DNA from 2 places in the Metabacillus litoralis genome. Region 1 is predicted to be linked to the other one. Evidence: a T-box and tRNA genes for the amino acid it is inferred to sense, from the RefSeq annotation. Region 1 holds a T-box; the other holds one or more tRNA genes.
The links. The T-box of region 1 lies ahead of alaS (alanine--tRNA ligase). A T-box ahead of a tRNA ligase gene usually reads a tRNA of that ligase, here a tRNA-Ala.
Positions count from the first base shown of each region.

Region 2: it encodes a tRNA-Ala, which carries the amino acid that the T-box ahead of alaS (alanine--tRNA ligase) is inferred to sense. The anticodon was not compared.

Region 1 covers NZ_CP033043.1:2,604,836-2,620,818, reverse strand. The annotation lists gene recD2 (SF1B family DNA helicase RecD2) at 1-919, shown strand, start outside; gene D9842_RS13120 (PRC-barrel domain-containing protein) at 946-1,422, shown strand; gene D9842_RS13115 (hypothetical protein) at 1,439-1,630, shown strand; gene D9842_RS13110 (YrzQ family protein) at 1,645-1,776, shown strand; gene D9842_RS13105 (AI-2E family transporter) at 1,889-2,950, shown strand; T-box leader at 2,994-3,198, shown strand; gene alaS (alanine--tRNA ligase) at 3,284-5,923, shown strand; gene D9842_RS13095 (IreB family regulatory phosphoprotein) at 6,002-6,268, shown strand; gene ruvX (Holliday junction resolvase RuvX) at 6,270-6,686, shown strand; gene D9842_RS13085 (DUF1292 domain-containing protein) at 6,711-6,998, shown strand; gene mltG (endolytic transglycosylase MltG) at 7,157-8,281, shown strand; gene D9842_RS13070 (O-methyltransferase) at 8,525-9,169, shown strand; gene D9842_RS13065 (peptidase U32 family protein) at 9,192-10,121, shown strand; gene D9842_RS13060 (peptidase U32 family protein) at 10,155-11,423, shown strand; gene udk (uridine kinase) at 11,429-12,064, shown strand; gene greA (transcription elongation factor GreA) at 12,362-12,835, shown strand; gene D9842_RS13045 (peptidoglycan D,D-transpeptidase FtsI family protein) at 12,948-14,708, shown strand; gene D9842_RS13040 (YrrS family protein) at 14,818-15,516, shown strand; gene D9842_RS13035 (DUF2536 family protein) at 15,573-15,779, opposite strand; gene mtnN (5'-methylthioadenosine/S-adenosylhomocysteine nucleosidase) at 15,971-15,983, shown strand, end outside.
Region 2 covers NZ_CP033043.1:4,335,555-4,351,537, reverse strand. The annotation lists gene D9842_RS21315 (glycerol-3-phosphate dehydrogenase/oxidase) at 1-394, opposite strand, end outside; gene glpK (glycerol kinase GlpK) at 566-2,089, opposite strand; gene D9842_RS21305 (MIP/aquaporin family protein) at 2,123-2,944, opposite strand; gene D9842_RS21300 (phytoene desaturase family protein) at 3,506-4,810, shown strand; gene D9842_RS21295 (TetR/AcrR family transcriptional regulator) at 4,831-5,430, shown strand; gene glmS (glutamine--fructose-6-phosphate transaminase (isomerizing)) at 5,876-7,681, opposite strand; gene glmM (phosphoglucosamine mutase) at 8,161-9,507, opposite strand; gene D9842_RS21280 (CdaR family protein) at 9,536-10,783, opposite strand; gene cdaA (diadenylate cyclase CdaA) at 10,776-11,597, opposite strand; gene D9842_RS21270 (anti-sigma factor family protein) at 11,810-12,421, opposite strand; gene sigW (RNA polymerase sigma factor SigW) at 12,435-12,998, opposite strand; tRNA gene D9842_RS21260 (tRNA-Ala) at 13,252-13,327, opposite strand; tRNA gene D9842_RS21255 (tRNA-Gly) at 13,339-13,413, opposite strand; tRNA gene D9842_RS21250 (tRNA-Lys) at 13,420-13,492, opposite strand; tRNA gene D9842_RS21245 (tRNA-Gln) at 13,496-13,570, opposite strand; tRNA gene D9842_RS21240 (tRNA-Tyr) at 13,831-13,914, opposite strand; tRNA gene D9842_RS21235 (tRNA-Thr) at 13,926-13,998, opposite strand; tRNA gene D9842_RS21230 (tRNA-Val) at 14,034-14,109, opposite strand; tRNA gene D9842_RS21225 (tRNA-Glu) at 14,172-14,246, opposite strand; tRNA gene D9842_RS21220 (tRNA-Thr) at 14,265-14,337, opposite strand; tRNA gene D9842_RS21215 (tRNA-Asn) at 14,340-14,414, opposite strand; rRNA gene rrf (5S ribosomal RNA) at 14,425-14,540, opposite strand; rRNA gene D9842_RS21205 (23S ribosomal RNA) at 14,790-15,983, opposite strand, start outside.

The DNA of each region.
Region 1 (15,983 bases):
TGGTCCTGGTCAAGTGCTTCGTGATTTATTGGCCTCTCAAGTGATACCAACGGTTCGTCTGACAGATATTTACCGTCAGGCAGAGGGATCTTCTATTATTGAACTTGCCCACGATATAAAGGAAGGAAGACTTCCACAAAATATTGCGGCACCAACTTCGGACCGTTCGTTTATTAGATGCTCACAAGTTCAGATGAAAGAAGTCATAGGTAAAATCATACAAAGTGCACTGAAAAAAGGATATACAGCGAGAGATATACAAATCCTGGCACCAATGTATAGAGGACCTGCTGGTATTGATCAGCTAAATAAATTACTTCAAGAGCTTTTTAATCCAAAAGCATCTGGTAAAAGAGAATTGAAGTTCGGGGATGTTGTGTACCGAAATGGTGATAAAGTACTGCAGCTCGTGAATCAGCCAGATAGCAACGTATTTAATGGAGATATTGGAGAGATTGTATCCATTTTTTATGCAAAAGAAAATACCGAAAAAGAAGATATGATCGTAGTTTCATTCGATGGTAATGAAGTAACGTATACGAAACAAGATTTTAATCAATTTACGCATGCCTTTTGTTGCTCCATTCATAAATCACAAGGAAGTGAGTTTCCAATTGTGATTATGCCTATTGTTAAAGGATACTATCGAATGCTAAGACGAAACTTAATTTATACAGCAGTAACAAGAAGTAAAAAATCTCTTGTTTTATGTGGGGAGTTAGATGCTTTAGAGTGGGGCATTAAAAATAATGAAAGTTCCGAAAGACAAACAAGCTTAATGTTAAAGCTTGGAGCGGATCAAATAAAAGATCTAGAACTTGATGAATTACAAAAACAATTGCCATTCCCTCTTGAGGATGCAAATATTGGCATGGAAAACCTTACACCGTATGACTTTATGGAAGCTAGCGAAATATAAAAATGTTCGGAAAGGTGGAGATGACTTTGCGGACATTTTCGAAGCTAAAGGGACTTCCAGTATATTGTAGCAGTAGTGCGGACCTTCTTGGTCATGTAACGAATGTTTGCTTATCTTCCAAGGGATTTATACTCGGACTTATGATGGACGGCAAGGGCCTTTTTCAGCGTGATCGCTTTGTTCCTCTTGATTCAATTTATGCAGTAGGAGACAACGGCGTTATGGTTGAAGAAAGAGACAAGCTTCTATCAATACATGAAATGAAAAAACAATATACGTATAACACTTATGATGATCTTTGTAATAAAGCAGTTCTCACCAAAGAAGGGGAAAAGCTTGGATTATTAGAAGACGTATATTTTTCAGAAAAAATGGACACAATTGAGGCATACGAACTGACGGACGGATTTTTTGCTGACATCGCTGAAGGTAAAAAGGTGGTTAAGGCTTCCGGTGAACCACTATCGATTGGCAAAGATGCGATCGTCATTGAACTTTATTAAAAGAGGTGTGCTTAGATTGTTTTCATGTCCGAATTGTAGAAGTAAAGACCTTGGAAAGATCGGTGTAAACCAATATTACTGCTGGAGTTGCTTTATTGAACTATCTGTTTCAAAAGGAAAAATATTAACACATCAAGTTGAGGAAGATGGGACACTTAGCTCACTTGATGATTTATTTTCTGAGGATGAACGATCAATAAGCATGTAAAGGGGAGATTGGTCTTGAATCGAACTTTAACCTCATTAATAACTATGGGTGTAGGGGCAGCAGCATATCATTTATCACGTAATACAAACATGATGAATAATCGTTCTATGAAGAAAATGAGAAAACGTGTTATGAAAATGTTTTAATTGTAAGGAGCTGGCGAATTCGTCAGCTCCTCTTTTCTTAAAGATTACATGAACCTTGTACATAAAAAACGTAATCACCCTCCACAATAAATAAGAAAGAGGGGGAGTGACTATGAGAGACAATCAAATAAAATGGTTGTTGCGGATTACCATTTTATTATTAGGCTTGTTAACAGTATTTGTGTTTTTTAAGCTATATTCTATTTGGGCTCCGTTTTTTCTAATGTTTAAAGCTATTTTTATCCCTTTTCTTATTAGTGCATTTATAACATATTTACTGCATCCGGTCATAGAAAAGCTACATCGAACTGGAATGCCGAGACCCATTTCAATATTAATCATTTATTTATTATTTTTTGGTTTGCTAGGATACGGTTTTTATAAAGGTGTACCTGTATTGGTTAATCAATTACGAGATTTATCTGAAAACTTCCCACAGTTCTCAGCAACTTACAACAGATGGATTGATTCTATTCATGATCAAACAGACCGTTGGCCAGATGGAATACATGATCGAATTGAACGGATGTTTGAGCAGACAGAAGAGTGGTTAGCATTAACAATCGAAAGAGTGATCAATAGCTTAAGGAGCTTATTTGATTATGTGCTTCTTCTTGCGATTATCCCGTTTTTAGTTTTTTATATGTTGAAAGATTATGATCAAATTAAAAAAGCTGGTTGGTATCTTACCCCGCGAAGATGGAGAAATGAAGCGATTCAATTTCTAAAAGATATAGATCATTCATTAGGAAGCTATATTCGTGGCCAGCTGTTTGTTTGTTTGATCATTGGAACAGTTGCATTTTTATCTCTTTGGTTTTTTCATGTGAAATATCCATTAATACTTGGCTTATTAATTGGTGTAACAAATATCATCCCTTATTTTGGACCAGTGATTGGAGCGGTACCAGCCTTAATTATTGCTGCTACAATGTCAACAAAAACAGTCATTATAGTAGTGATCATCATTTTTGGGCTGCAATTTATAGAAGGAAATATTCTAGGGCCCTTAATAGTTGGGAAAAGCCTCCATATGCATCCAATCGTCATTATGTTAGCCTTATTGGCTGGTGGAGAAATAGCGGGTGTTGTAGGATTAATGCTCGCTGTTCCTATTGTAGTCATTTTAAGGGTTGTTATTGTTCACCTGGCACAATTTAGACGACAACATTGACATTTGAATAAGGCTTGTCTATAATTCTCGATAGTACAATAATGAAAAAACAATGAAGGAAAAAAGTACGTTGTGACCGCTTTAAAGAGAGGAATTTCCCTGGCTGAAAGAAATTCTAGAGTAAGGACAGCTGAAAGCTATTCCTAAGTGCAGAAAAACCTGCCGTCAAAACCACGTTACGGTTTTTAAAGTGATGGACTTTTGGTCCATAATCAGGGTGGTACCGCGAGCTAACTCTCGTCCCTGTGCAAAGAGGTAATTCTTTACACAGAGACGAGAGTTTTTTGTGTTAAGAAAATTCTAAAATAACACCTAATTTTAAGGAGGATACATATGAAACACTTACAATCTGCAGAAGTACGTCAAATGTTTTTAGACTTCTTTAAGGAGAAAGGTCATACTGTTGAACCTAGTGCATCTCTAGTTCCGCATGAAGATCCAACATTACTTTGGATTAACAGTGGGGTTGCCACATTAAAAAAATATTTCGATGGTCGTGTGATTCCAGCAAATCCGAGAATTTGTAATGCACAAAAATCAATTCGAACGAATGATATTGAAAACGTAGGAAAAACTGCTAGACATCATACATTTTTTGAGATGCTTGGTAATTTCTCAATTGGCGATTACTTTAAGGTAGAATCAATCGAATGGGCATGGGAATTCTTAACAGACGAAAACTGGATTGGGTTTGATCCTGAAAAATTATCAGTAACGATTCATCCTGAGGACAACGAAGCATTCGATATTTGGAAAGATAAAATTGGTATTCCTGAAGAGAGAATTATTCGTTTAGAGGGGAACTTCTGGGATATTGGTGAAGGACCTAGTGGACCAAATACCGAGATCTTCTATGATCGTGGTGAAGAATACGGAAATGACCCTGAAGATCCTGAGTTATATCCTGGTGGAGAAAATGAACGTTATCTTGAGGTATGGAACTTGGTATTCTCACAATTTAACCACAATCCTGATGGTACATATACACCACTTCCTAAGAAAAACATTGATACAGGAATGGGACTTGAGCGTATGGTCTCTGTCATTCAAAATGTACAAACAAATTTTGATACAGATTTATTCATTCCAATTATTAAAGCAACTGAGCAAATTTCAGGTGAAGAATACCGTAAAGATAAAGAAAAAGATGTGTCATTTAAAGTTATTGCCGACCATGTTCGAACAGTAAGCTTTGCGATAAGTGATGGGGCTCTCCCTTCTAATGAAGGTCGTGGATATGTATTGCGACGCCTGTTAAGAAGAGCGGTACGCTATGCAAAGCAAATTAATATAAACCGTCCATTCATGTATGAGCTTGTTCCAGTTGTTGCTGAAATTATGGTTGATTTTTATCCAGAAGTCAAAACAAAGACTGAATTCATTCAAAAAGTGATTAAAAATGAAGAAGAGCGTTTCCATGAAACATTAAATGAAGGGCTAGCCATCCTTAGTGAAGTAATCAAAACGCAAAAAGAAAAAGGAAATAATGAAATTCCAGGAGAGGATGTATTCCGTCTATATGATACGTATGGATTCCCTGTTGAGTTAACTGAGGAATATGCTGAAGAAGAAGGCATGAAAGTTGATCATGCTGGCTTTGAAGAAGAAATGGGTAGACAACGTGAACGAGCTCGTGCAGCTATGCAAAAGGTTGATTCTATGCAGGTTCAAGGTGGCATGCTTGGGGAAATTAAAACGGAAAGTGAATTTGTTGGATACAATCAGCTAACTGTAAACAATTCAGAAGCTGTTGTAATTGTGAAAAACGGTGAAGTTGTTCAAGAAGCACACGAAGGTGAAGAAGTCCAAGTAATCCTTAATAAAACACCATTTTATGCTGAAAGTGGCGGACAAATTGCTGATGAAGGAACGCTTACTAGTGATAAAGCAATGATCAAAGTGAAAGATGTTCAAAAAGCTCCTAACGGCCAGAACCTTCATAATGTTATTGTAGAAAGTGGTACCCTTCAAACTGGGGATACATTAACAGCCTCAGTAGCTGAAGAAAATCGTACTGGTATTGTAAAAAATCACACAGCAACACATTTATTACATCAAGCACTTAAAGATGTGCTTGGTACTCATGTAAATCAGGCAGGTTCGTTAGTAACAGTTGATCGTCTTCGATTTGACTTCTCACATTTTGGGCAAGTGAGCCAAGAAGAGCTGTCACGAATTGAACAGATTGTAAATGAGCAAATCTGGAAAAGTATTGATGTAAATATTGACTTTAAATCTTTAAATGAAGCCAAAGAAATGGGAGCAATGGCACTATTTGGTGAGAAGTACGGGGAAATTGTTCGTGTTGTTCAAGTTGGAGACTACAGCTTAGAGCTATGTGGAGGATGTCATGTCGATAATACATCTTCAATTGGTCTATTCAAAATTGTAACAGAAACAGGTATCGGCGCTGGAACTAGACGTATTGAAGCTGTTACAGGAAAAGCAGCATATCAATATATGAATGAGCAATATGAAAAATTAAAAGAGGCTGCTGAGTTATTAAAAGCAAATCCAAAAGAAATTGTTTCAAGAATCAGCGGTTTATTACAAGATTACCGTGCACTTCAACGCGAAAATGAATCATTAACAACTAAGCTCGGAAATTTAGAAGCTGGTAGCATCGTTGATCAAGCTAAAACGATAAATGGAGTAACGGTACTAGCTGCAAAAGTTAATGCAAAAGACATGAACAGCCTGCGTGGCATGATGGATGACTTGAAAAATAAGCTCCAATCAGCTATTGTAGTTCTCGGAGCGGCTGAAGATGGAAAAGTAAACCTGATTGCTGGTGTTACAAAGGATTTAGTTGATAAAGGATATCATGCTGGTAAATTAATTAAAGAAGTAGCGGAACGTTGTGGTGGAAAAGGCGGCGGACGCCCTGACATGGCACAAGCAGGTGCAAAACAACCAGAAAAATTGGAAGAAGCGCTAAAACTTGTCGATGAATGGGTTGATTCCGTTTTATAATTACGAAAAGTAGTGTAAAATGTAGGTAAGATTGGACAAGCAGATTCCGATTATGAATCTGAGAAAGAGGTGCGAACGGTGAGTTCATTTGATAAAACAATGAAATTTAATTTTTCTGATGAAACGGTCGAAACCAATGTAAATGAAGTTCTTTATACTGTATACGATGCGTTACAAGAAAAAGGCTATAATCCAATTAATCAAATTGTTGGATATTTACTTTCGGGTGATCCTGCCTATATTCCCCGTCATCGCGACGCACGGAATTTAATTCGCAAACTTGAGCGAGATGAATTAATTGAGGAGCTAGTAAAATCTTACTTACAAAAAAACCGAGAGGCATAATATGCGAATTTTAGGATTAGATTTAGGCTCAAAAACACTTGGAGTTGCTGTGAGTGATGAGCTAGGGTGGACAGCCCAGGGAATTGAGACGATTAAAATAAATGAGGAAAGTCGAGACTATAAATTAGGACGACTTGCTGAAATCATTGAGCAGCATAATGTAGAAAAGATTGTTCTAGGAATGCCCAAAAATATGAATGGGACAATAGGACCAAGAGCTGAAGCAAGTCAGCGATTTGCTGATATTTTGACAAAGAAATTTGGTCTCCCTGTCGTACTCTGGGATGAACGCTTAACAACAATGGCTGCTGAAAGAATGCTCATTTCTGCTGACGTTAGTCGTAAGAAAAGGAAACAAGTCATTGATAAAATGGCTGCTGTTATGATTTTACAAGGCTACTTAGATAGTCTAAATTAACAAAATATACTATGAGGTGAAAAAATGGATCACGGTGAAAAACAAATTACAGTAATTGATGAAAATGGAAATGAACAGCTTTGCGAGGTATTATTTACGTTTGAATCAGAAGAATTCAAAAAATCTTATGTACTTTATTATCCAGTAGGCGCTGATGAAGATGACAGCGAAGAGATTGAAATTCATGCATCAAGCTTTAATCCCCATGCTGATGGAGAAGATGGTGATCTAGAACCAATCGAAACTGACGAAGAGTGGGACTTAATTGAAGAAATGTTAAATACGTTTCTGGATGAAGAAGAGGAAGAATAAAATGTTAGGGACAAAAGAAATCATTCTTTTGTCCCTTTTTCTTTGTTTTTTTTTCGGATCATTGTGCTAATACTATGAATTTTCTCCTTGTCTTAAAAAAATTGCCGAAACATCATGAACATTGTAGTATAATAATTGGGATGAGAGGGGGATACAACATGTCTGATGATTCGAAAAAAGATACATTCCGCGAAAAGTTACTGGAAAAACAAAGTGAAGCGAAGGTTGTAAGAAAGATTGTTTTAACAGTATTCATCGTTCTTCTAATTGTTTTTTCAGGGGTAATCGGTGGCGGATATCTATATATTAAGTCTTCGTTACAGCCGATAGATCCTAACGATCAAACAGCAATTGATGTCACTATACCGATTGGATCATCTGTTTCTAGTATTTCAAAAATATTAGAAGAGAGCGGCATTATTAAAGATGATCGAGTCTTTAAATATTATATAAAATTCAAAAATGAATCAGGTTTTCAGGCTGGTGACTATCAGCTATCAAAATCAATGACAATTACAGATATTATTTCAACACTAAAAAAAGGGAAAGTCATGGATGAGGCTGTTTTTCAAATTACCATACCCGAAGGAAGACAACTTACAGAGATTGCCTCTATTATTGCAAACAATACACCTTATACAGAAAAAGAGGTTTTATCCACTCTAACGGACAAGACTTTTATTGATTCAATGAAGGCAAAATATCCAGACTTATTAACAGATGATATTTATCAAGAGAATATTAAGTATGCTTTGGAAGGATATTTATTTCCTGCAACTTACCCATACTATACAGAAAAACCAACATTAGAAGAAGTTCTGGAACCAATGGTACAAAAAATGAGTGAAGTTGTAGCAAAGTATATTCCGCAATTACAGGAAAAAAATATGACTGTGCACAGATTAGTTACAATGGCTTCATTAATTGAAGAAGAGGCAACAGAAAAAGCTGATCGTGAAAAAATATCAAGTGTATTTTATAATCGAATGGAAATAAAAATGCCATTGCAAACAGATCCGACGGTGTTATATGCATTAGGAGAACATAAAGATCGTGTATTATATGCCGACTTAGAGGTGGATTCACCTTATAACACCTACCAAAATCGTGGATTACCTCCGGGACCGATTGCAAATGCCGGAGAAGTTTCATTTATCGCTGCGCTTAACCCGGAAGAAACAGACTTCTTATACTTTCTTGCTACAAAGCAAGGAGACGTCATTTTTACTAAGAGTCTAGATGAGCATAACAAAGAAAAAAATAAGCACATTACAAATCAATAGAGGAAAAGAAAGGGATCGTGAATTAACTATTCGCTTTCCCTTTCTTATTGTGGTAAAATATATCGAGTTGTTAATTGAAACCAAAATTTTAATAAATGCTAAAACAAGAGTTCTCATGTATGGGGCTCTTCTTTTCGTGATTTGATATCATCTTAGTTTATATTAGCGCTATATGACTCTTGCAGGTATAAGTCGATCTTCCTCAAGTTTTCAATTGGCGCTTTAAATCTGCAGGAGGGCAACATGTTACCTAATGACGTGATCATGTATGTGGAGAACTTAATTCCTGAAAGTCCACAATTTGTTAAAGAAATAGAACAGTATGCACAAGAGCATGAAGTACCGATAATGGAGAAGATAGGTATAGAAGTACTTTTGTTGCTTTTATCTATGCAAAAGCCAACGAAAATTTTTGAAATTGGAACGGCTATCGGTTATTCAGCTATTCGTATGGCACTACAATTGCCACAAACACAGATTATTAGTGTTGAAATGGATGAAGAACGCTTTGAAGTAGCTCAACAAAATATTAAACAACTTGGACTAGAGAATAGGATTATCACCTATCTTGGAGATGCCTTAACACTAGCTGATGAGATAGAGAAACATGGTCCATTTGATGCTATGTTTATAGATGCTACAAAAGCTAAATATAAGAAGTTTTATGATTTATATGAACCAATGCTGTCTAAAACAGGGATGATTTATACGGATAATGTGCTATTTAAAGGAACCGTTGCAAGAGATCGTTCAGAACTGAGCACAAGAAGACAACGTACACTTGTTAGGAAATTAGATGAATATAACAAAATGTTGTCTACGTTAGAAGGCTATGAAACAACATTCATTCCAGTTGGAGACGGAATTGCCGTAACTAGAAGAAAATGAAAGGTAACGAGGTGGTTGGAAAATGACTAAACCAGAATTATTAGTAACACCAAAACAAGTAGACGATATTCTCCCTTTAATTCATGCTGGTGCAGATGCATTTGTTATTGGTGAACAAAAGTTTGGTCTTCGACTTGCAGGTGAATTCTCACAAGACCAAGTGAGAGAAACAATTAATATCGCTCATAAACATAATAAAAAAGTGTACGTTGCAATGAATGCGGTTTTTCATAATGAATCAATAGAAGAGGTTGAAAAATATTTATCCTTTTTAAATGAGATTAAGCCAGACGCTGTTATTTTCGGTGATCCAGCTGTGCTAATGGCTGCTAAAGAGGTAGCTCCAGAGTTAAAACTCCATTGGAATACTGAAACAACAGCAACTAACTGGTATACATGTAATTATTGGGGAAGAAAGGGTGCAAAACGCGCTGTACTTGCAAGAGAATTAAGTATGGATGCTATTGTGGAAATAAAAGAGAATGCAGAAGTTGAGATTGAAGTACAAGTTCATGGCATGACTTGTATGTTCCAATCTAAACGAAATCTTTTAGGAAACTATTTTGAATACCAAGGTAAAGCATTGAAGGTAGAAAAACGTGATCAGAACGAATCAATGTTTCTATTTGATCCAGAACGAGATAATAAGTATCCGATTTTTGAAGACGTGAATGGCACACATATTATGAGTCCAAATGATATGTGTATTATTGATGAGCTCGGAGAAATGATTGATGCAGGTGTTGATTCATTTAAGATTGATGGAGTTCTTCAAACTCCTGAATATATTATTGAAGTAACAAAAAAATACCGAAAAGCAATTGATCTTTGTGTTGAGAATAATGCTGAATATGAAGAGGTAAAAGATACGTTATTGGAAGAAATAGAAGAATTACAGGCGAAAAACCGTCCTTTAGATACAGGATTTTTCTTTAAAGAAACAGTGTACTAATTCTTTTATAAAATGAACAAAGGAGTGAAAAAAGTGACTGCAGTTATTGATAAAATTTCAGAAATCGTTGATGGAAAACGAGTCATTACGAAAAAACCAGAATTATTAGCACCCGCTGGTAATTTAGAAAAATTAAAGATCGCTGTTCATTATGGTGCGGATGCGGTTTTTATTGGTGGACAAGAGTATGGTTTACGTTCAAATGCAGGTAATTTCTCCTTAGAGGAAATGGCAGAGGGTGTACAGTTTGCCAATAAATATGGTGCTAAAATTTATGTAACAACAAACATATTTGCACATAATGAAAACATTGACGGTCTCGATGAATATTTAATGGGGCTTCAAGGTGCAGGTGTAACAGGAATCATTGTAGCTGATCCATTGATTATCGAAACATGTCGTCGTGTTGCACCAAAGCTTGAGGTACATTTAAGTACTCAGCAATCTCTTTCAAACTGGAAAGCAGTTCAGTTTTGGAAAGAAGAAGGACTCGAGCGTGTTGTGTTAGCTCGTGAGACTAGTGCAGAAGAAATTAAGGAAATGAAAGAAAAGGTTGATATTGAAATCGAAGCGTTTATCCATGGTGCAATGTGTATTGCCTACTCCGGTCGTTGTACTTTAAGTAATCATATGACTGCACGTGACTCAAATCGTGGTGGTTGTTGTCAATCTTGTCGATGGGATTATGATCTCTTTAAGTTGAAAGATAATGAGGAAGTAGCTTTATTTGAAGAAAAAGATGCACATTTTGCTATGAGTCCAAAAGATTTAAACTTAATTGAATCAATTCCTAAGATGATAGAGCTAGGAATTGATAGTCTGAAAATTGAAGGTCGAATGAAGTCTATTCATTATGTAGCTACAGTAGTTAGCGTTTATCGCAAAGTGATTGATGCATACTGTGCAGATCCTGATAACTTTAAAATTGACCCAGAATGGCTAAAAGAGCTGGACAAATGTGCAAATCGCGAAACTGCTTCTGCTTTCTTTGAAGGCGTTCCTGGTTTTCAACAACAAATGTTTGGTAACCACAGCAAAAAAACGGAATATGATTTTGCAGGACTTGTATTGGATTATGACAACGAAACGCAAATGATTACACTGCAGCAGCGTAATCATTTTAAGCCTGGTGAAACAGTCGAATTCTTCGGTCCAGAAATCGATAACTTTACACAAAAGATTGAGAAGATTTGGGATGAAGATGGAAAAGAGCTTGATGCGGCCCGTCATCCATTGCAAATTGTGAAATTCAAAGTGGATAAACCAGTCTTCAGAAACAACATGATGCGAAAGGGGTTCTAATACAAATGGCAAAAAAACCGGTTGTCATTGGGGTTGCTGGAGGCTCAGGTTCTGGTAAGACGAGCGTAACTAAAGCAATCTACGAACATTTTAAAGGACACTCAATTTTAATGCTTGAACAAGATTTCTATTATAAAGATCAAAGTCATTTACCCTTTGAACAAAGGTTAAATACAAACTATGATCATCCCTTTGCTTTTGATAATGATTTATTGATTGAGCATTTAAATATGTTACTACATCATGAAGCCATTGAAAAACCGGTTTATGACTATAAATTGCATACAAGATCTGAAGATGTTATTGTAGTAGAGCCAAAGGATGTTATCATCTTAGAAGGAATCCTTATCCTTGAGGATGAACGTTTACGTGATTTAATGGATATTAAGCTTTTCGTCGATACAGACGCAGACCTTAGAATTATTCGACGTATCCTACGTGATATAAAAGAGCGTGGGCGTTCTATTGACTCAGTTATTGAACAATATATTTCTGTCGTCAGGCCCATGCATAATCAATTCATTGAACCTACGAAAAGATATGCAGATATTATCATCCCTGAGGGTGGACAAAATATGGTTGCAATCGACTTAATGGTAACAAAAATTCAAACAATTCTTGAACTAAATGCAATTTTGTAATAACATAGCATAGATAAAGTCTACTGTGATCATATTATGTATAGGTAATCATTTTCTTTTTTTATGTGAGGATTTGATAGGTGAAGGGCACACACATTGTTGCCCTTGCTTTTTTACATACTATCAAGTGAATACGATGCCTGATAATATCAGACGAAATTATGCTTCAACATCTTTCTTACTTAAGGCAATGAGATGCCTTAGCTTTACATATTTATTTTCATTAAAGATAAAGAAAGTAACAAGCATGAATGATTCAGTACGACGGGGAAGTCTACTAGAAGGAGTGGAACAAACATGGCACAAGAAAAAGTTTTTCCTATGACTCAGGAAGGTAAAGATAAGCTTGAGCAAGAGCTTGAATATTTGAAAACGGTTAAGAGAAAAGAAGTAGTAGAAAGAATTAAAATTGCGCGTAGCTTTGGAGATCTATCTGAGAACTCTGAGTATGATTCTGCAAAAGAGGAACAAGCTTTTGTTGAAGGCCGTATTACAACATTAGAAAATATGATCCGAAATGCAAAAATCATCGAAGGTGAAGCAGATACAAGCTCCGTTTCTTTAGGACGAACTGTTACATTTACAGAGCTTCCAGACGGTGAGGAAGAAACATACACAATTGTTGGTAGTGCTGAAGCTGATCCTTTTGAAGGTAAAATTTCAAATGATTCTCCAATTGCCAAAAGTTTATTAGGTAAAAAGGTTGATGATGAAGTAACTGTTCAAACACCAGGCGGAGAAATGCTTGTTAAAATTGTGAACATTAGCTAATAAAAGGTTTATATACGAAACACCTCGTCCAAAATGGAGACGAGGTGTTTTTTATTTAATGGTGCATTATACCGTTATAAATGGGATCTATAAACACCTACAGGAGGTTTTTATGAATCCAAATAGAAGAATGCTTGTATTAGGTATTTTCTTTATATTAATGCTATGTGCTATTTTATACAGGTTAGCGGATATCCAATTAATTCACACAGAATCATTTTCGAAAAAGGGAGTAAATCTTGTTCAGGAAAGTGTGAATCAAAGAACACAGGAAGTTGTTATTGATGACGGTAGAGGTCGCTTCGTGGACCGAAATGGAGAATCAATTCAAAAACACGCAGAACCTTCGCTTGTATTATTTCCCTTTTTAAAAGAAATTTCATGGCCGGCAGAGGAACTGTCTAATATTGTTAACATCTCAAGTAATGAACTAAAGGGACTAGTTTCAGATACAAAAGAGCCAGTGGTCCTGTCTAAAGACGATGGAGTCAAATTAACAAAAGCAGAATTAGAAAAAATAAATAAACTTGAGATACCTGGAGTGTTTGGGATATATCGACAAACCCTCTTAGACGAATCATTAGGTGAGCATATAATTGGAATTACCGGAGAAAACGCTGAACGCCTGAGGGAAAAGTATCCAGATCGTACTGACTTATCTTATAAAACAAAAATTGGTGTAACAGGGCTTGAAAAGGCATTTGATGAATTCTTATTGCCAGATGCAGAAACAAAGCTTCTATACCATGTTGATGGAGACGGTCATCCTTTATTTGGAATTAATGTAAAATACATTGCTGACTCAAACCCTTTTTATCCTGTAACCGTTCAAACGACAATCGATAAAAATATACAGGAGATGGCGGAAAAAGTATTGGATCAACAAAAAGTTGAAAAAGGTGGACTTGTTTTACTGGACATTGAAAATAATGAGATTTTGTCAATGGTAAGTAGGCCAACATTAAATCGTTCTGAATCAAGTACGTTAACAAATTATATGTTGCAACCTCTTTTTCCTGGTTCAGTATTTAAAACTGTCATTTCTGCAGCAGCAATTGAATATGGTTTAGATGATGCTACAAGACAATTTAATTGTAGCTTAAATTTATATGGAGAAGATGATGGTGGTCAGGATGATGGACAACTTTCTTTTGAAAGAAGCTTCGCAAAAAGCTGTAATTATACTTTTACAACTTTAGCAGAGGAATTAATGGAAAAAGATAAAAATGTAATTGAAAATACAGCGGATAAATTAGGATTAATCGGTCCAGTTGGCTGGAGTGGTGAAGTATTCCATTATGAAAATTTTAAACAGCTACCTGATGAAAAAACAGGTAATATTTGGGGAGATGAAAAAGATAAAAGTGTAGAAAAAGCTATTGATCAAACGGCTATTGGTCAAAAAAATGTAAAAATTACACCGCTAGCTATCGCAAATATGATGGCAACAATCGCAAGAGGCGGTCAAAAAGAACAAATAAAAATCGTAAAAAATATATTATATAAAAATGGAACTAATATGTTCTCATTTACGTCTAATTCTTTAGGAGGAGAAAAACTTTCACCAATTACTGCATCTAAGCTACAAAAACTTCTTCGATTAGTCGTCACAGACCCTGAGGGGACAGGTAGAAGGTTTCAAGCTTCTTCTTTTGAGGTATCAGGTAAATCAGGAACAGCACAAACAGGGAAAAAAGATGAGGATGGTCACACATTATACAACAAATGGTTTGCGGGCTACTTTCCATCTTCTAATCCTAGATATGCACTGGTCGTAGTTGAAATGGATACAACAAGTGCTGAGGCCGGTACAAATGCAGCATTTTATGATGTTGTAGAAGAGATGTCTAAAATTGACGAACGAAAAAACTAGTTTAGGAGTGGAAATCCTTGGGATTAAGCTTTATGATACGACTAGATAGAAAATAGTACTAATGCTAGAATAAAGACTGAAGGTTTGAGGGATAAAGGAGTGTAGGGCATTGAGTAATCAACATTTAAACAGCTCTCGTTATGAAAAAAGAGATAAGAAAAGAAAAACAAATATAGTACTAAACACTTTAATTGGTATTGTATTAGTCCTGATTTTTGTTATTGGCTCTCAACTTATCTTGGGTGCAAACCAAACTGAAAAAACAGCTAAATACAATGAACAACCAGACATACAAGTAGCTAGTGAAGAAAATAAAGCTGAAGAGGAAAACCCTGATACCGATAAAGAAGAAAATCAAAAAGAGAATCAAGATAAAAACACCGAAGATGGTAGCGAGGAAGCAAAACAGAAAGAAACTGATGAAAACATGGATCAAAAAGAAGGAACTGAATCAGAAGAAGAAGATTCATTTGATGAAGCAACTATTACCGAGGGAGATCCAGAATCAGGTATTGCAGAAACAATTGAAAGTTCTGGATGGGAACCAATTGGGACTTCTCAATCAGAGCCGCATTCAGCAAACTATACTAAGGGTTCACAGGATTGGAATGAGATGACAAAGGCTTTGAGCTATGCAACAGGTATTCCTGAATCAGATATGATTATTTGGTATCTTGGTAATAATGGTGGACCAAATGATGCAGCAGGAACAATTTCACCAAAAGATCAATCTGTAAAATATAAAGTGTATATTACATGGGTTGAGAATGAAGGCTGGATGCCAACAAAAATTGAAAAATTACAATAATAAAAAAGGATGTTTATACGGTTAATTGTGACCGTACAAACATCCCTTTTTAATTATTAAAAGTTTGCTTTAAAATGAACAACAGCACTATAAAATTTTTTCCCTTCCTCGTTCACGTGCATCTGATGTGATACAGAGTGAACATGTAACAAAATAGCTTGGTTATGAACAATTTGTTCATTTATTTTCTTCTCAAGGTCTTTTATCGTATGTCCCTCAAAAAATTCTATCTTATCTTTAAGTAAATCTAATTGTAAATTCATTCATATCCACCTCAAAACTAGTTGATTTTATCTACCATAAATAGTACCAAAAGAGTAGCTTCAACACCATAATGATGATGCTAGACCTGTTTGACCTTGCTTTAAGGACTCGAAATGGGTAAACTCTATTAGGAGACTTCATAACTACATAGCATAATGTTTATAGATACACAAGGAAGGAATGAAATGAAATGAAAGTTGCGA
Region 2 (15,983 bases), 1.7 Mb from region 1:
CTCCAGCTAAATAATCATATACTTTTAAGCCTATTGAAGTGGAAAACTTACCGAATGTTCCATTTTCAATGATAGGCAACATCATCCAGACAGGTGTTGTAACATGTGGGGCATTTTCATAGACAATTGCCCGCTCTTTTCCAACCTCTGCTACTAGCTTTACCTCGAATTGCTTTAAATAGCGTAAGCCTCCATGTACTAGTTTTGTAGATCGGCTAGAGGTACCTGCAGCAAAATCCTGCATCTCAATCAATCCCGTTTTTAAACCACGAACCTGGGCGTCTAAAGCAATTCCTGTTCCTGTAATTCCACCACCGATAACTAGTAGATCTAAAGTGCTCGCTTCCATTTCTTCTAAATATTTTGAACGATTTATGCTAGAAAACTGTGTCATTGTTTATCATCCTTTCAAATTGTAGGTAAAACAACAAAAAAGGGGACCACAACATGAACTGTAAAGAAATCCTTTTACAGCTTTGTTGTGGTCCCCTCAAAACGTCTCAAGACCAATTTTTTATTAACTTTTAGATATATACATTATAGCAGGGTTTTTCTTAATTTTCAATTAAGTCGTTTGCTTTTTACCCTTTTTATTTGGCTTAAAGCTCATTGTTGCCTTTACTGCTTCCTGCCAGCCTTCATATAGCTCATTTCTTTGATCCTCATCCATAGTAGGATCAAATGATTGATCTACCTTCCATTGTGAGGCAATTTCTTCACGGTCCTTCCAGAAGCCTACTGCTAAACCTGCTAAATAAGCAGCTCCTAAAGCTGTTGTTTCATTTATAACTGGACGCTCTACAGGAACATTGAGAAGATCACTTTGGAAATTCATGAGCATATTGTTTTTCACTGCTCCACCATCTACGCGTAATTTTTTCAGTTCAATTCCTGAGTCTGCTTCCATTGCTGTTAATACATCCTTTGTTTGATAAGCAAGAGATTCAAGGGTTGCACGTACAAAATGTTCTTTCGTTGTTCCACGAGTTAATCCAAACACCGCACCTCGTGCATCACTATCCCAATAAGGTGTGCCTAATCCTACGAAAGCAGGAACGACGTATACGCCATCAGTCGAATCGACCTTTGAAGCATAGTCTTCTGATTGTGGGGCATTTTCAATCATTTTAATTCCATCACGTAACCATTGAATTGCAGACCCCGCAACAAAAATACTTCCTTCTAGAGCATACTCAACTTTCCCATCAACGCCCCAAGCAATTGTTGTTAACAATCCATTTGCTGATGGAACTGCTTTTTCACCTGTATTCATTAACATAAAGCAACCTGTTCCATATGTGTTTTTTGCCATCCCTTTTTCATAGCAAGCCTGCCCAAACAATGCAGCCTGCTGGTCACCTGCCACCCCTGCAATTGGAACAGCTTCACCAAAAAAGTGATAATCTACTGTTTCTGCATAAACTTCTGATGAAGAACAAACTTCAGGTAGCATCGATTGTGGGATATCTAGAATCTCCAAAATTTCTTTATCCCATTCTAAATTGTAGATATTATACATTAGTGTTCTTGACGCATTTGTATAGTCAGTAACATGCTTCTGCCCACCTGATAGTTTCCAGATTAACCATGTATCAATTGTTCCAAACAAAAGTTTCCTTTCGTTCGCTTTTTCTCTTGCACCTTCAACATGGTCAAGAATCCATTTAACCTTTGTTCCTGAAAAATAGGCATCTATTAATAAGCCTGTTTTTTCACGAAAAAGATCATTATATCCTTTTTCTTTTAGCTCTTCACAAATATCTGCTGTTTGTCTTGATTGCCAGACAATCGCATTGTAGACAGGCTTTCCAGTTTCACGGTCCCATACTACTGCTGTTTCACGTTGGTTCGTAATTCCGATGCTTGCAATTTCTTTTGGCGAAATATCTTTTTTAGCAAGAACTTCTGCAATAACTGCTAAGATAGAGCTCCAAATTTCTTGTGGATTATGTTCCACCCAGCCTGGTTTTGGAAAATACTGAGGAAACTCTCTTTGAGCAACCTCAACAATTTCACCCTTTTTATTAAATAGAATAGCTCTGGAGCTTGTTGTACCCTGATCTAACGATAAAATATATTTCTTTTCCATATGATTACCTCCGAAATTCGTAGTTATATATATTTACATTATTTCTTGTTTTTTTGCTACAATTCCTTTATTTGTGTGAGATACTTTTACAACCAACGCAATTACTACTAATAATCCTATTAAAATATAAAGGGCGTTAATAGAACCACCAACAAACACCGCGTGATGAAATTGTGCACCAAGAACACCACCAACAATTGGACCTATAACAGGAATCCAAGCATATTTCCAGTTAGAAGAACCTTTCCCTGCAATCGGGAGTAAAAAGTGTGCAATACGCGGACCTAGGTCACGTGCAGGATTTATTGCATAACCTGTTGTACCACCTAGTGATAATCCAATGGCTGTGATAAAGAAACCAACTATAATCGGATTTAACCCTTCTGTAAATTCGTTAGCACCAATTGATAGGAGACCAAAAATTAAAACAGCTGTACCTATCACTTCACTTATAAAGTTAGAAGGTGTATGTGCAATGGCTGGATCTGTAGAAAAGACCGCTAATTTTGCAGCTTTATCTTCCGTTGCCTGCCAGTGTGGGTAATAATATAACCATACAATCGTAGCACCGAGGAATGCCCCGATCATTTGCCCGGCAATATATGATGGAACATCTGCCCATGGGAACGCACCAATAGAGGCGAAACCAATTGTAACCGCTGGATTTAAATGTGCACCGCTTACACTTCCAACAGCATAAGCTCCAAATGCTACTGCAAACCCCCAGCCTAATGTAATAACAATCCAACCAGAGTCCTGTGCCTTTGATTTATTAAGCACAACACCACCTACTACACCACCACCGAAAATAATTAAAATCATCGTTCCTATAATTTCCCCTAAAAATGCTGACACTGTTATATCCCCCTTCATACTCTTTCATAAAAAACTTGAATGCAATGTGCTGAAAAAGAAAAAGACAGCCACCTGCATTAATAGGATATAAAATCCCCTATTAAAGCAAATGGCTGTCTCTCAATAACTCATCAGCACGATTCTTAACTTGTTAACATTATTATAAGTGTAAGAGTTTATTTTGTAAACGCTTTTTTCTAAAAATTTATATAATGATAGATAGTCTGAACACAAACTATTAGCTCTTTATCCGTTTCTTCATAGACCTTAATAGGTAACCACCTTTAAATTTCCAAGGTTCATAGAAAAGAACAAATGCTTACTGTTCAACTTGTTCAATCATTATTATTAATTTTTCCTCTAATCTTCTTTTTCTAAGAATTTTGAAGTTGATATCGGATGCCATCTTTACCCATCCCTTCAAATATAGTCACACTGAAAAATATTTAATAAAACTGTAATAACAATACAGGTTAAATCATTATATAAATTTTAGTTATTGACTTAACTAACTAGTTAGTCTAAATTATAATTAACAAATTATTCCATGGGGTGATGTTAATGAAAAAGGTTCTTGTTGTTGGAGCAGGTTTAGGTGGGTTATTTACAGCAGGTTTATTAGCAGGAAGGGGACATCAAGTCACAGTAGTTGAACGATCACCAATTTTAGGTGGCAGGTCACACGTTTTAAAAAAGGATGGGTTTACCTTAGGTTATGGAGCCCATGCCATCTTGGCTCCAAAAGCACACCCCGTAAAAAGTATCTTCAAAGAGTTAAACATTAATTTAACATATAATAAAGCAAGTCTATCTAAATTCAAGCTCTTTAAGGATAGCAAATTACTATCTACCCCTTTAGGATCAGGTATTCTAACATCACCTGCCATTCATGGGATGATGAATCATTTTGTGTTTTTAAAAAAATTCATCCAAATGGTGAAATCAAAGCCAACGTTCGATCCTAATGTAACAGTAGAGGATTGGATAAACGAAAACATAAAAGATGGAACTATAGCAAAGGTAATCAAGGCATATGCAACTCTATCCGTCTATGATGGAGCATTGGATTGTTATTCCATGAACGCTTTTGTCGAGCTTGCAAACTGTGAATATTCAAACAACGAGCCACTTGCATATGCAGCATATGATGAATTATTGGATAAGTTAAAAACACATATTTTAGTAAACGGTGGAGAAATCCAATTAGGTTGTAAGGTCGAAGCGCTTATTATTCAAGATGGAAAAGTGGTAGGGGTTGAAACAAAGGAACAAAACTTATATGCAGAAAATGTTGTATTGAACTTGCCTCCTCAAGCTATAGAGAATATGATTAAAAATGATTCTTTAATTGAAGAACTTAGCCCCTATTTTAACCAAACACCACAGTTTGTATATGTTTATGATTTAATGCTATCTAAGCCTTTAAGAAAAGATATAACAAACATATTGGATCTTGACGAAAACGTATATATGAATGATTACACCTTAAATGTTCCTTCATCGGTTACAAATAACGGGCAGCTACTCTCGTGTTTAAAGTTTTTAAGTAAACAGGAGCAGCAAGACGATTGCCATGCAGAGCAGTCCAAAAAATCAGTAGAAAGAATTCTCGACAGCGTCTATACCGGATGGAGACAGCACACAGTTGGATCAAGAATAATAAATAGGGCAATGGTGAACGGAATTGCAAGACATACTGGTAATAAACTCATTCCATTTGAAAGTAAGAATGTGGATTCCCTCTATTTTGTTGGAGATTCTACGTCTGGTCGTGGAGGCCTAGGATTGCCAGCATATGAGAGTGCTTGGCTAGTTTCGGAGAAAATTGATATAAAAAATTCAATTAAGCATGTTAGTAATGTCTAATTAAAGGAAGATCAGTACAAATGACAGAGACAATTTCTGGTAAAGAAAAGATTTTGGAGACGGCATTAACTGAATTTGCCGATAAGGGGTACGAAGGGGCAAGAGTAGATCGGATTGCAATTGAAGCTGGCGTAAATAAGGCTCTAATTTATTATCATTTTAAAAGCAAAGAAGAGCTTTATGTATCAACGATTAACTATTTATTTAAAAAAGCAGCACCAACAGAATTAAAAATACCCTCTTCTTTAACTGTTAGAGAAAAAATGTTACTTGTAATAAGGCACTTCACAACGTTTATTCATTATAACCCGACTTTTGTAAAAATCATGGATCAAGCTGTTAATAATGGCAATAGCCTTTTTGACAATTTATACGAACAAAACCTCTATTTTCAAAAGGTTATAGCATTATACTTCGAGGGAGTCACAAAAGGAGAAATTAGAATCATTGATGAGCCAGTCGATTATTTGATTTCCCTTTTAGGATCTTGTTACTTCTTCTACTCCCATCGAAATGCCTTATATAAATTTTATAGTAGCCATTTGGATGAAAAGGAGTTTCTTGAAATGCGTATCCGGACAGTACAGGATATTGTAGATCGGGTTTTATTTCAAAAATAAAGGGTACCTTGGTATTTTCCGAACTAAAAGAACGAGAAAACTTAAAAGGCATTATGCATCGAACTGTACCCTGTAAAGTGACCTGTGGAGGCTTCAGCCCTGATAAAAAAGGGCTGAAGCTATATATTTGTTTTTAATATATTCCCTGATTATTTAATTCTTTAGTCATACCAATTGCAAGTTATTCACTATCGTTATTTTCGAAGTACATCTGCTCTATAATGTACTACTAGTTGAACAGCATCTGTTACAGCTAGAAAAAGTGTATTGACCTTGCCAATATTTTTATGCCGACCATCTCACCGTCCGGTAATGGACAGCGACACTTCTTTAGTCGTGGATGGCGCATTATATAAGAATTAAAAAAAAGCCCCGGGAATCGAGGCTATCTTTTTAATCAATCTTTATTTTAAAACTACATTTGTTTATTCGTTATTATTTAAAATTACTCAACCGTCACACTCTTAGCAAGGTTACGTGGCTTATCAACGTCACAGCCACGGTGTAATGCTGCATAGTAAGAGATCAGTTGTAATGGTACTACTGATACTAAAGGTGCAAGCTGTTCATGAACAAGTGGAAGAACGAAGCGATCGTCTTCTTCTTCTAAGCCTTTCATAGAAATGATACATGGATTTGCACCACGTGCCACAACTTCTTTTACATTCCCACGAATACTTAGGTTGACGTGTTCTTGAGTTGATAAAGCAATAATTGGTGTACCATTCTCAATAAGAGCAATTGTACCATGCTTTAATTCTCCACCAGCAAAACCTTCTGCTTGAATGTAAGAGATTTCTTTCAGCTTTAATGCTCCTTCTAATCCAACATAATAGTCTACAGAGCGTCCGATAAAGAAAGCATTTCTAGTTGTTGCAAAGTATTCCTTCGCAATTTCTTCCATTTCTTCTTTTTGATCACAAAGTACTTCCATTGCATTTGCTACAATACCAAGTTCTTTTGTTAAATCAAATTCCAATGAGCGGCCTTTTCCTTCAGCTGCAACTGCTGCAAGAATGGAAAGAACAGCTAATTGTGCTGTATATGCTTTTGTAGAAGCAACAGCGATTTCAGGGCCCGCATGTAATAACATCGTATAATCCGCTTCACGAGATAAAGTAGATCCTGGCACATTCGTAATCGTTAACGCTTTGTGACCAAGCTCTTTAATTTGCACTAGTACTGAGCGGCTATCTGCGGTTTCACCACTTTGTGAGATAAAGATAAATAATGGATTTGCTGATAGTAATGGCATATTATAAGAAAACTCACTTGCAATATGCACTTCTACTGGAGTCTTCGCCCAATTTTCAATGAATTGCTTACCGATTAAACCAGCATGGTAACTAGTTCCCGCTGCAATAATATAAATTCGATCTGCTGCATTAACTGCATTTACGATATCTTCATCAACCGTTAGACCACCATTTTCATTACGGTATTTAGCAATGATTTTTCTAGTTACTAATGGCTGTTCATCAATTTCTTTTAACATGTAGTGAGGATATGTGCCCTTTTCAATATCGCTTGCATCAAGCTCTGCTTTATAAGGAGCACGTTCAATTACGTTACCTTTTAAATCTTTAATTGTAACTGTTTCGCGTTCAACGAATACCATTTCTTTATCCATAATTTCTACGTATTGATCAGTTACTTGCAGCATTGCCATTGCATCTGAAGCAACAACATTAAAGCTACCGTCTCCTAAACCAACAAGTAGTGGACTTTTATTTTTAGCTACGTAGATCATATCCGGATTTTGCTCATCTAATAAGGCAATTGCGTAGGAGCCTTTTAAGATTGATAACGTTTGACGGAACGCCTCTTCAACCTCTAATCCTTCATGAACAAATTTCTCAATCACTTGAACAATAATTTCAGTGTCTGTGTCACTTTTAAACTCAACACCAGTTAGATGTTCACGCTTTATGATTGAGTAATTCTCAATAACACCGTTATGAACAAGTGTAAATCTTGATGAAGTACTTTGATGTGGATGTGCATTTACTTGACTTGGAACACCATGTGTTGCCCATCTAGTATGACCAATCCCAGTAGTTGCTTCAACTTTTTCATCAACGATTTCACGTAGCTTAGCAATACGACCCTTTTCCTTAAAAATATGAACGCCATCTTGATTCATAGCAGCGATACCTGCTGAATCATATCCACGGTATTCTAATTTTTCTAAGCCTTTTAACAAAATTTCTTTAGAGTCCTGTTTGCCAATATAACCAACGATTCCGCACATAATTCATTTCCTCCCATAGCGTGCTACCAGGGACAGGAAGTCATTTTTAAACAAACGGAGACATCACTGTCCCCTCACACATGTCTTTTTTTATTGGAAGGCTATACCATTCCCTTTGTTCAAAAAGTTACCTTTCTGTTTTAAGGAATAGCTTACGGCTGTAACCAAGAACAACCGGGAGGCATCCGCCGATATTTTCGATAACCTCCATCCTCGTCAACTAAGTTTTATCGACCACTTAGTTCAGGCGCTTTGATTGATACGTTATTAATATAATGAATGTACTCCTTTCTAGTATGAGTATTTTTAACAAAATTAATAATACACAAGTTAAAAACAATCGTCAATTGTTTTTCCAATCTATAACAACCCTTTTGAATTGTTATACATTATCTATATGTTCAAAAATCTATAAATGTTACCACAATCTTGTCTTCAAGTTTCTAGAAAAATTAAATAAAAAGACGGGTTTCCCCGCCTTATTCCATACCCATTTCTTCTTTTACTACAGCAACAATTCGATTAACATAGTCACGACATTGCTCTTCTGTTGGAGCTTCTGCCATAACACGGACAAGTGGTTCTGTTCCTGAAGGACGCACTAATATACGGCCGTTACCGTTCATTTCTTCTTCAACAGCAGAAATGATTTCACTTACCTTTTCATTTTCAGTCACTCTATGTTTATCCGTTACTTTTACGTTTATCAACAACTGTGGATACTTTGTCATTTCATTTGCAAGTTCAGATAATTTTTTACCTGTTAACTTCATAATATTAACTAATTGTAATCCCGTAAGAAGACCGTCACCCGTTGTGTTATAGTCAAGGAAGATAATATGACCTGATTGTTCTCCACCCAGGTTATAATCATTTCTTTTCATTTCTTCTACAACATAACGGTCTCCAACAGCGGTCGGAATGCTATTAATAGCATGCTCTTCTAACCCTTTGTAAAAGCCTAAGTTACTCATTACTGTTGAAACAACAGTGTTCTTTTTTAATCGACCTTCACTATTTAAGAATTTTGCACAAATGTACATAATCTGATCACCATCAACAATATCACCGTTTTCATCAACAGCAATGAGGCGATCACCATCTCCATCAAATGCTAAACCAATATCAGCATTCTTCTCCTTTAAGAAAGCTGCTAAAGCTTCTGGATGTGTCGATCCTACCCCGTCATTAATGTTTAGCCCATTAGGTGATGTTCCCATTGTAGATACATCTGCATCAAGATCTGCAAATAAATGTGTAGCAAGAGATGATGTAGCTCCATGTGCACAATCTAACGCTACATGTATACCAGTAAAGTCTTCGTCAACTGTCTGTTTTAGGAATTGTAAATATTTTTGTCCACCTTCAAAATAATCATTTACTTGTCCTAAATTCTTACCAACAGGTCTCGGTAATGTATCTTCTTCTTCATCCATTAGTCTTTCAATCTCAAGCTCTTGTTCATCAGAAAGTTTAAAACCGTCTGGACCGAAATATTTAATTCCGTTGTCTTCTACAGGATTATGTGATGCTGAAATCATGACCCCTGCTTCCGCACCAAGAGCCTTAGTTAAGAAAGCTACACCTGGTGTTGAGATCACACCTAAACGCATCACCTCAGCTCCTATTGATAGTAGTCCTGCTACAAGAGCCCCTTCTAACATATGCCCTGAGATACGAGTATCTCTCCCTATAATAACCTTTGGTCTTTCTTTATCCTTTGTTAGAACATATCCACCAAATCGACCAATTTTAAAGGCTAATTCAGGTGTTAATTCACTATTTGCAACTCCTCGTACTCCATCTGTACCAAAATACTTTCCCATTGGTTTCGCTCCTTTATACAAATCTGCCTTAAGAGGCTGAAGAAATTCTCACTTTTACCTTTTCTTTTTGCAATGACCAAGTAAGATTTTGAGGACCATTAACTTGAACTTCCACCTCATGTTCACCATCCGCTAAATCTGACAGGTTTATATATAATTCAATATCATCTGATTTTATGTCATTAATCACACTCGGAGCTCCGTAAACGGTAAGATCCATTGCTCCTGAATCGGGATCAATATAGTCGAAGACCTTTCCTTCAGAAAGCCCTACTTCCTGTATTTTTTGACTGGAAAATACCTTTTCTTGTTGCTCTTCGATATCTATTTCAATCTTAATTTTTTCCGGACTAACTTTCGTGATGCCCTCCGGTACCGGGACATCCACTTCTATAGTTGTATCCTTTTGAATCTCAGAAAGGTCTACTTTTATACCATCTAGAAATTCATATTTTTCAAGAACATCAAGTGGTCCATATACAGTAATTTCTTTTGGATTAGGTTCTATACTTAAGATACTTAAACCCTTTTCAAGCTCACCTTCCCTGCTTATTTTAAAAGGGAGGGTTTTACTTGGGCTTTTAATTGGTACTGTAACATCTACAACAGACGGTTCTACTTCCACTGGAAGAATGTTTCCATCGCTGTCATAAATCGTAATTCTAGATTCCTGGTTAATCGTTTCCTTAGCAGTTTCTAAATTCACTGTTGCCTGAACCGTTTCGATACGGTCAATAACCTCTTTTGATGCTGTAACTCGAATACTGTTTGGATTTACAATTGGTTGATCAGGTGTGTATCCTTCCTCTAATTTATCTTCATTTGTAAAATCAACCTCAACTGGGAAATCCTTTGTAACCTTCTCTTCAATTGAAACTGTGATAGTAGAAGGATTAATACTTGCCTCTAAATCCTCGGATAAGTTTTTCATTTTAAGTTGAACTCGATGAGTACCTATTGATAATTTATTTAAATCAGCATATATCTCAAAATCTTTAACTGTCCTTGCTTTTGTTAATGCAACCGTTGGACCCTCTAATGTTACATTAACTGTTTCTGGCACACCTGTAACAACAAGATTTTCTTGATCAAAGTATGTAACGACTGGCACATCCGTGACAGTTGCCTTATCCAATGAGGGAGAAGAATTAAAAGGATTTGTTGATTGGGTTCCTCCTTGAGAGCCAGATTCTATATTAACGGATGCATATAGCATGATTGCCAGGAACAAGGCAATAATCCTCATTACCCAATGGTTATTCATCAACCTATCCATCTTTTTTCCCCCTCCAATGCCAACGGTTTGAGGAAACAGTTTTTGTTGCAGAATGTAATTCTTTTTGTAAAATCTCTCTTAATTCATCTTGATTTAAATTTCGATGCAGCTCACTGTTTCTAGCAGCAGAAACGCTTCCTGTTTCTTCTGACACTATAATTGTAAGACTATCGGTAACTTCACTGATTCCAAGTGCTGCACGATGTCGTGTACCCAATTCCTTGGATATGAATGGACTTTCTGATAAAGGCAGATAACAAGCTGCCGCAGCCACTTGATTTTTTTGAATAATAACAGCACCATCATGAAGAGGTGTGTTAGGAATAAAAAGATTAATTAATAACTCAGATGAGATTCTTGAATTTAATGCGATTCCTGTTTCTATGTAATCACTCATCCCAGTTTCTTTTTCTATCGACATAAGTGCACCAATACGACGTTTTGCCATATAGTCTGTTGCCTTCACAATAGATTCGACTATTATTTCAGGATCATCTTCACCAGGCTGACCGCTTCTGGAAAAAAAGCGACCTCTTCCTAATTGTTCCAAGGCTCTACGTAGCTCTGGTTGAAATATTATGATGATGGCTAGAAATCCCCATGTTATTGCTTGGTCCATTAACCATTGTAGAGTACTTAGCCCAAAATAATGACTAAGCATTCGAACAACAATAATCACGGTAATTCCTTTTAACAACTGTACAGCTTTAGTTCCCCTTGCTACCATTATTAATTTATAGATAACGTACCATACAAGGAGAATGTCAACAGCTATACGGAGGTATTGCAATATTGGTAAATCCTCATAACCCATTCACTCGTCCTCCATGAGCTCACTCTATTTATGAATAGACATTGTCTATTTATTGTTGTGTATGTAACTTTATTATTATATCACTTCATTATTAGGAATGTAAAAAGGTCACCAAGTGGATGACCTTTACTATTTATTCTTGTTAACCATGTGTATTTGTTTCTCATAGTCACTGGTCAAGAAGAACCCTAAATTCCAATCCTTACTACATTCTAGTTAAATACCTCTACGACTTCTTTAGAAACAGATTTCATGTGATACCATAACCATTCAAACATTTCATCAACTTCCTCAATTTCTCCAGTTACTTGACCAGCAGAAGCCATGAATTGCTCTCCATTTATAACTGTCACATCTCCATCAACTGTACCCTCAATCGTTAATGTTCCATTTTTAACAATTACATCACCTTTAACAACTTCATCTTTAGGAACGATAACTTTACTATTTTCAACAACTAAATTACTTTGTTTCGATACACTAAAATGTTGATCTTCATTCCATGCAGAAAGCAAGCTCCCAGTCATCAAAACAATAAAAAGAGATGCTGCCGTTAATAGTGGGTGACTTTTTAACCAACGATTCCATGAAACAGTTCTTTTTTCTCGCGGAAGATTATTCATAACAGCTTCAGTAAAGTTAAGAGGAGCTTCAATATGTGATGTGCTTTTGACTAGAGCAACAGCCTTTTCAAGTTCATGAAAGTGCTGATAACAAGACTCACATGTATGAAGATGGTCCTTAACCATTTTTTCCTCACTTGGTGTTAATTCAAGATCCAAATATTTATGCAATAGTTGAACATATTCTGAAGAACAGCTCATTATCATCACCTCATCATAAGTGCCTTAATTGTTTTCTTAAAGCCTCTCTACCTCGATGTATACGAGTTTTAACGGTTCCAACAGGTATATTCAGGATTTCGCTTATTTCTATAAGAGAAAGCTCATCTATATACTTTAAGACAATTACAGTTCTATACTTATCCGGAAGTTTTAATATTTCCTTTTGAATGGTCTCTTGCAATTCCAATGTTTCAAGTTCCTCTTCGGGTAGTGTTACATCGGCAGCTACTTGTGAATACATATTTAAACCATCTGTTCCGGAAACCTCAGCATCCAGATAATAATCTGGCTTTTTTTTACGAATACGGTCTATAGAAAGATTCGTTGCAATACGGTATAACCATGTAGAAAACTTTTTATTCATATCATATGTGTGAATATTTACATATGCTCTTATAAAGGCTTCCTGGGCAATATCCTCTGCTTCATGCGCATTTCCTAGCATCCTGTAACAAAGTTGATAGATTTTATCCTTGTACAAATCGACAATCTCAGCAAAAGCATTTTGATCACCTTTTTTCACCTGTTTTATTCGTTTTTTTACTATTGTCTCCATTTATCATACCTCCGCACTCTGCGGGTCTCTTTTTATACGAATTAGAAACCACTAAGGTTTCATTTTTTTTCACAATCATTATTTTAACAAATTTTGGAGAATGAAAGGAGAAAAGTTTCTAGTTTTTTGCTATTTAGATATACTTTTTCGGCATTTCTCATATTTAAATTGTTTGCACCAGCTTTTAATACATTAAAAAAACGATAAACAGTGTTTATCGTTTTATGTATCAAAGTTATTATTATTAAATTTATGGTGGAGCCTAGCGGGATCGAACCGCTGACCTCCTGCGTGCAAAGCAGGCGCTCTCCCAGCTGAGCTAAGGCCCCATGGTGCCGTATGGAGCGGAAGACGGGATTCGAACCCGCGACCCCCACCTTGGCAAGGTGGTGTTCTACCACTGAACTACTTCCGCAAATAATGAGCCATGAAGGACTCGAACCTTCGACCCTCTGATTAAAAGTCAGATGCTCTACCAACTGAGCTAATGGCTCTAATGGCTGGGCTAGCTGGATTCGAACCAACGCATGTCGCAGTCAAAGTGCGATGCCTTACCGCTTGGCTATAGCCCATTGATTAACCTTCATGAATAAGCTTCTTCGAAACTTCTTCATGAATCCTCAACGTAAGAGGATGTTTTGTGATATTTCTGACAGAAAATATCGTCGACTACTAGGTATTCTTTATACCTTTTATATCTGTCGTTCCATACTGAACTTTAGTTTTTATTACTTTAATTTCAGTATACCCACTCATTAGTGAAACTATTCACAATCCACTAAACAATTTTTATGATAAAACTTCTCAACGTACCTGTTTTATTGTTTATAAATGGTGGAGGGGGGCAGATTCGAACTGCCGAACCCTAAGGAGCGGATTTACAGTCCGCCGCGTTTAGCCACTTCGCTACCCCTCCGTTTGTAAGAGTGCCGGCGAGAGGACTTGAACCCCCAACCTACTGATTACAAGTCAGTTGCTCTACCAATTGAGCTACACCGGCATATGGTAAGTTATTTTTGCTAGCGCAAAAAAACATGGTGGAGGATGACGGGATCGAACCGCCGACCCCCTGCTTGTAAGGCAGGTGCTCTCCCAGCTGAGCTAATCCTCCGAAATAATACTAATTTATGACTTTCATTAAGGTAAGTTATTTTCGCTAGCGCGAAAAAACTATGGTGACCCATACGGGATTCGAACCCGTGTTACCGCCGTGAAAGGGCGGTGTCTTAACCGCTTGACCAATGGGCCTTATTTACTTTTCATCTAAGCTTCCAACCGGGCTCGAACCGGTGACCTCTTCCTTACCATGGAAGTGCTCTACCAACTGAGCTATGGAAGCAATGGCTCCGCAGGCAGGACTCGAACCTGCGACCGATCGGTTAACAGCCGATAGCTCTACCACTGAGCTACTGCGGAACAATCCAAAGCCTGGCAACGTCCTACTCTCACAGGGGGAAACCCCCAACTACCATCGGCGCTGAAGAGCTTAACTTCCGTGTTCGGCATGGGAACGGGTGTGACCTCTTCGCCATCATTACCAGACAATGTGACAAAAACTATTATACTAAATTAGAAGAAGATTTCAAGTGTTTTTTTCACTTTTATATTCCTTCAAAACTAGATAACGATTCACAATTCAATTCACTCTACTGAGTTTATGTTCTTACTTTGTCCAGCTCCAGAAGCCAAATCCTACGGTAATTTCACTCTCTCAAAGAAGTCAAAGAACGACTTCCTTTCGATCGCTCCAATTCCCTATGGATTTGAACGGGCTTCTTCCGCATTTCTATTTAGGTTAAGTCCTCGATCGATTAGTATCAGTCAGCTCCACACGTCACCGCGCTTCCACCTCTGACCTATCAACCTGATCATCTTTCAGGGATCTTACTCACTAATGTGATGGGAAATCTCATCTTGAGGGGGGCTTCATGCTTAGATGCTTTCAGCACTTATCCCTTCCGCACATAGCTACCCAGCTATGCCTTTGGCAAGACAACTGGTACACCAGCGGTGCGTCCATCCCGGTCCTCTCGTACTAAGGACAGCTCCTCTCAAATTTCCTACGCCCACGACGGATAGGGACCGAACTGTCTCACGACGTTCTGAACCCAGCTCGCGTACCGCTTTAATGGGCGAACAGCCCAACCCTTGGGACCGACTACAGCCCCAGGATGCGATGAGCCGACATCGAGGTGCCAAACCTCCCCGTCGATGTGGACTCTTGGGGGAGATAAGCCTGTTATCCCCGGGGTAGCTTTTATCCGTTGAGCGATGGCCCTTCCATGCGGAACCACCGGATCACTAAGCCCGACTTTCGTCCCTGCTCGACTTGTAGGTCTCGCAGTCAAGCTCCCTTGTGCCTTTACACTCTACGAATGATTTCCAACCATTCTGAGGGAACCTTTGGGCGCCTCCGTTACATTTTAGGAGGCGACCGCCCCAGTCAAACTGCCCACCTGACACTGTCTCCCAGCCCGATCAGGGCTGTGGGTTAGAATTTCAATACAGCCAGGGTAGTATCCCACCGACGCCTCCACCGAAGCTAGCGCTCCGGCTTCTCAGGCTCCTACCTATCCTGTACAAGCTGTACCAAAATTCAATATCAGGCTACAGTAAAGCTCCACGGGGTCTTTCCGTCCTGTCGCGGGTAACCTGCATCTTCACAGGTACTATAATTTCACCGAGTCTCTCGTTGAGACAGTGCCCAGATCGTTACGCCTTTCGTGCGGGTCGGAACTTACCCGACAAGGAATTTCGCTACCTTAGGACCGTTATAGTTACGGCCGCCGTTTACTGGGGCTTCGGTTCAAAGCTTCGCTTGCGCTAACCTCTCCCCTTAACCTTCCAGCACCGGGCAGGCGTCAGCCCCTATACTTCGCCTTGCGGCTTCGCAGAGACCTGTGTTTTTGCTAAACAGTCGCCTGGGCCTATTCACTGCGGCTTTTCCGGGCTATTCACCCTAAAAAGCACCCCTTCTCCCGAAGT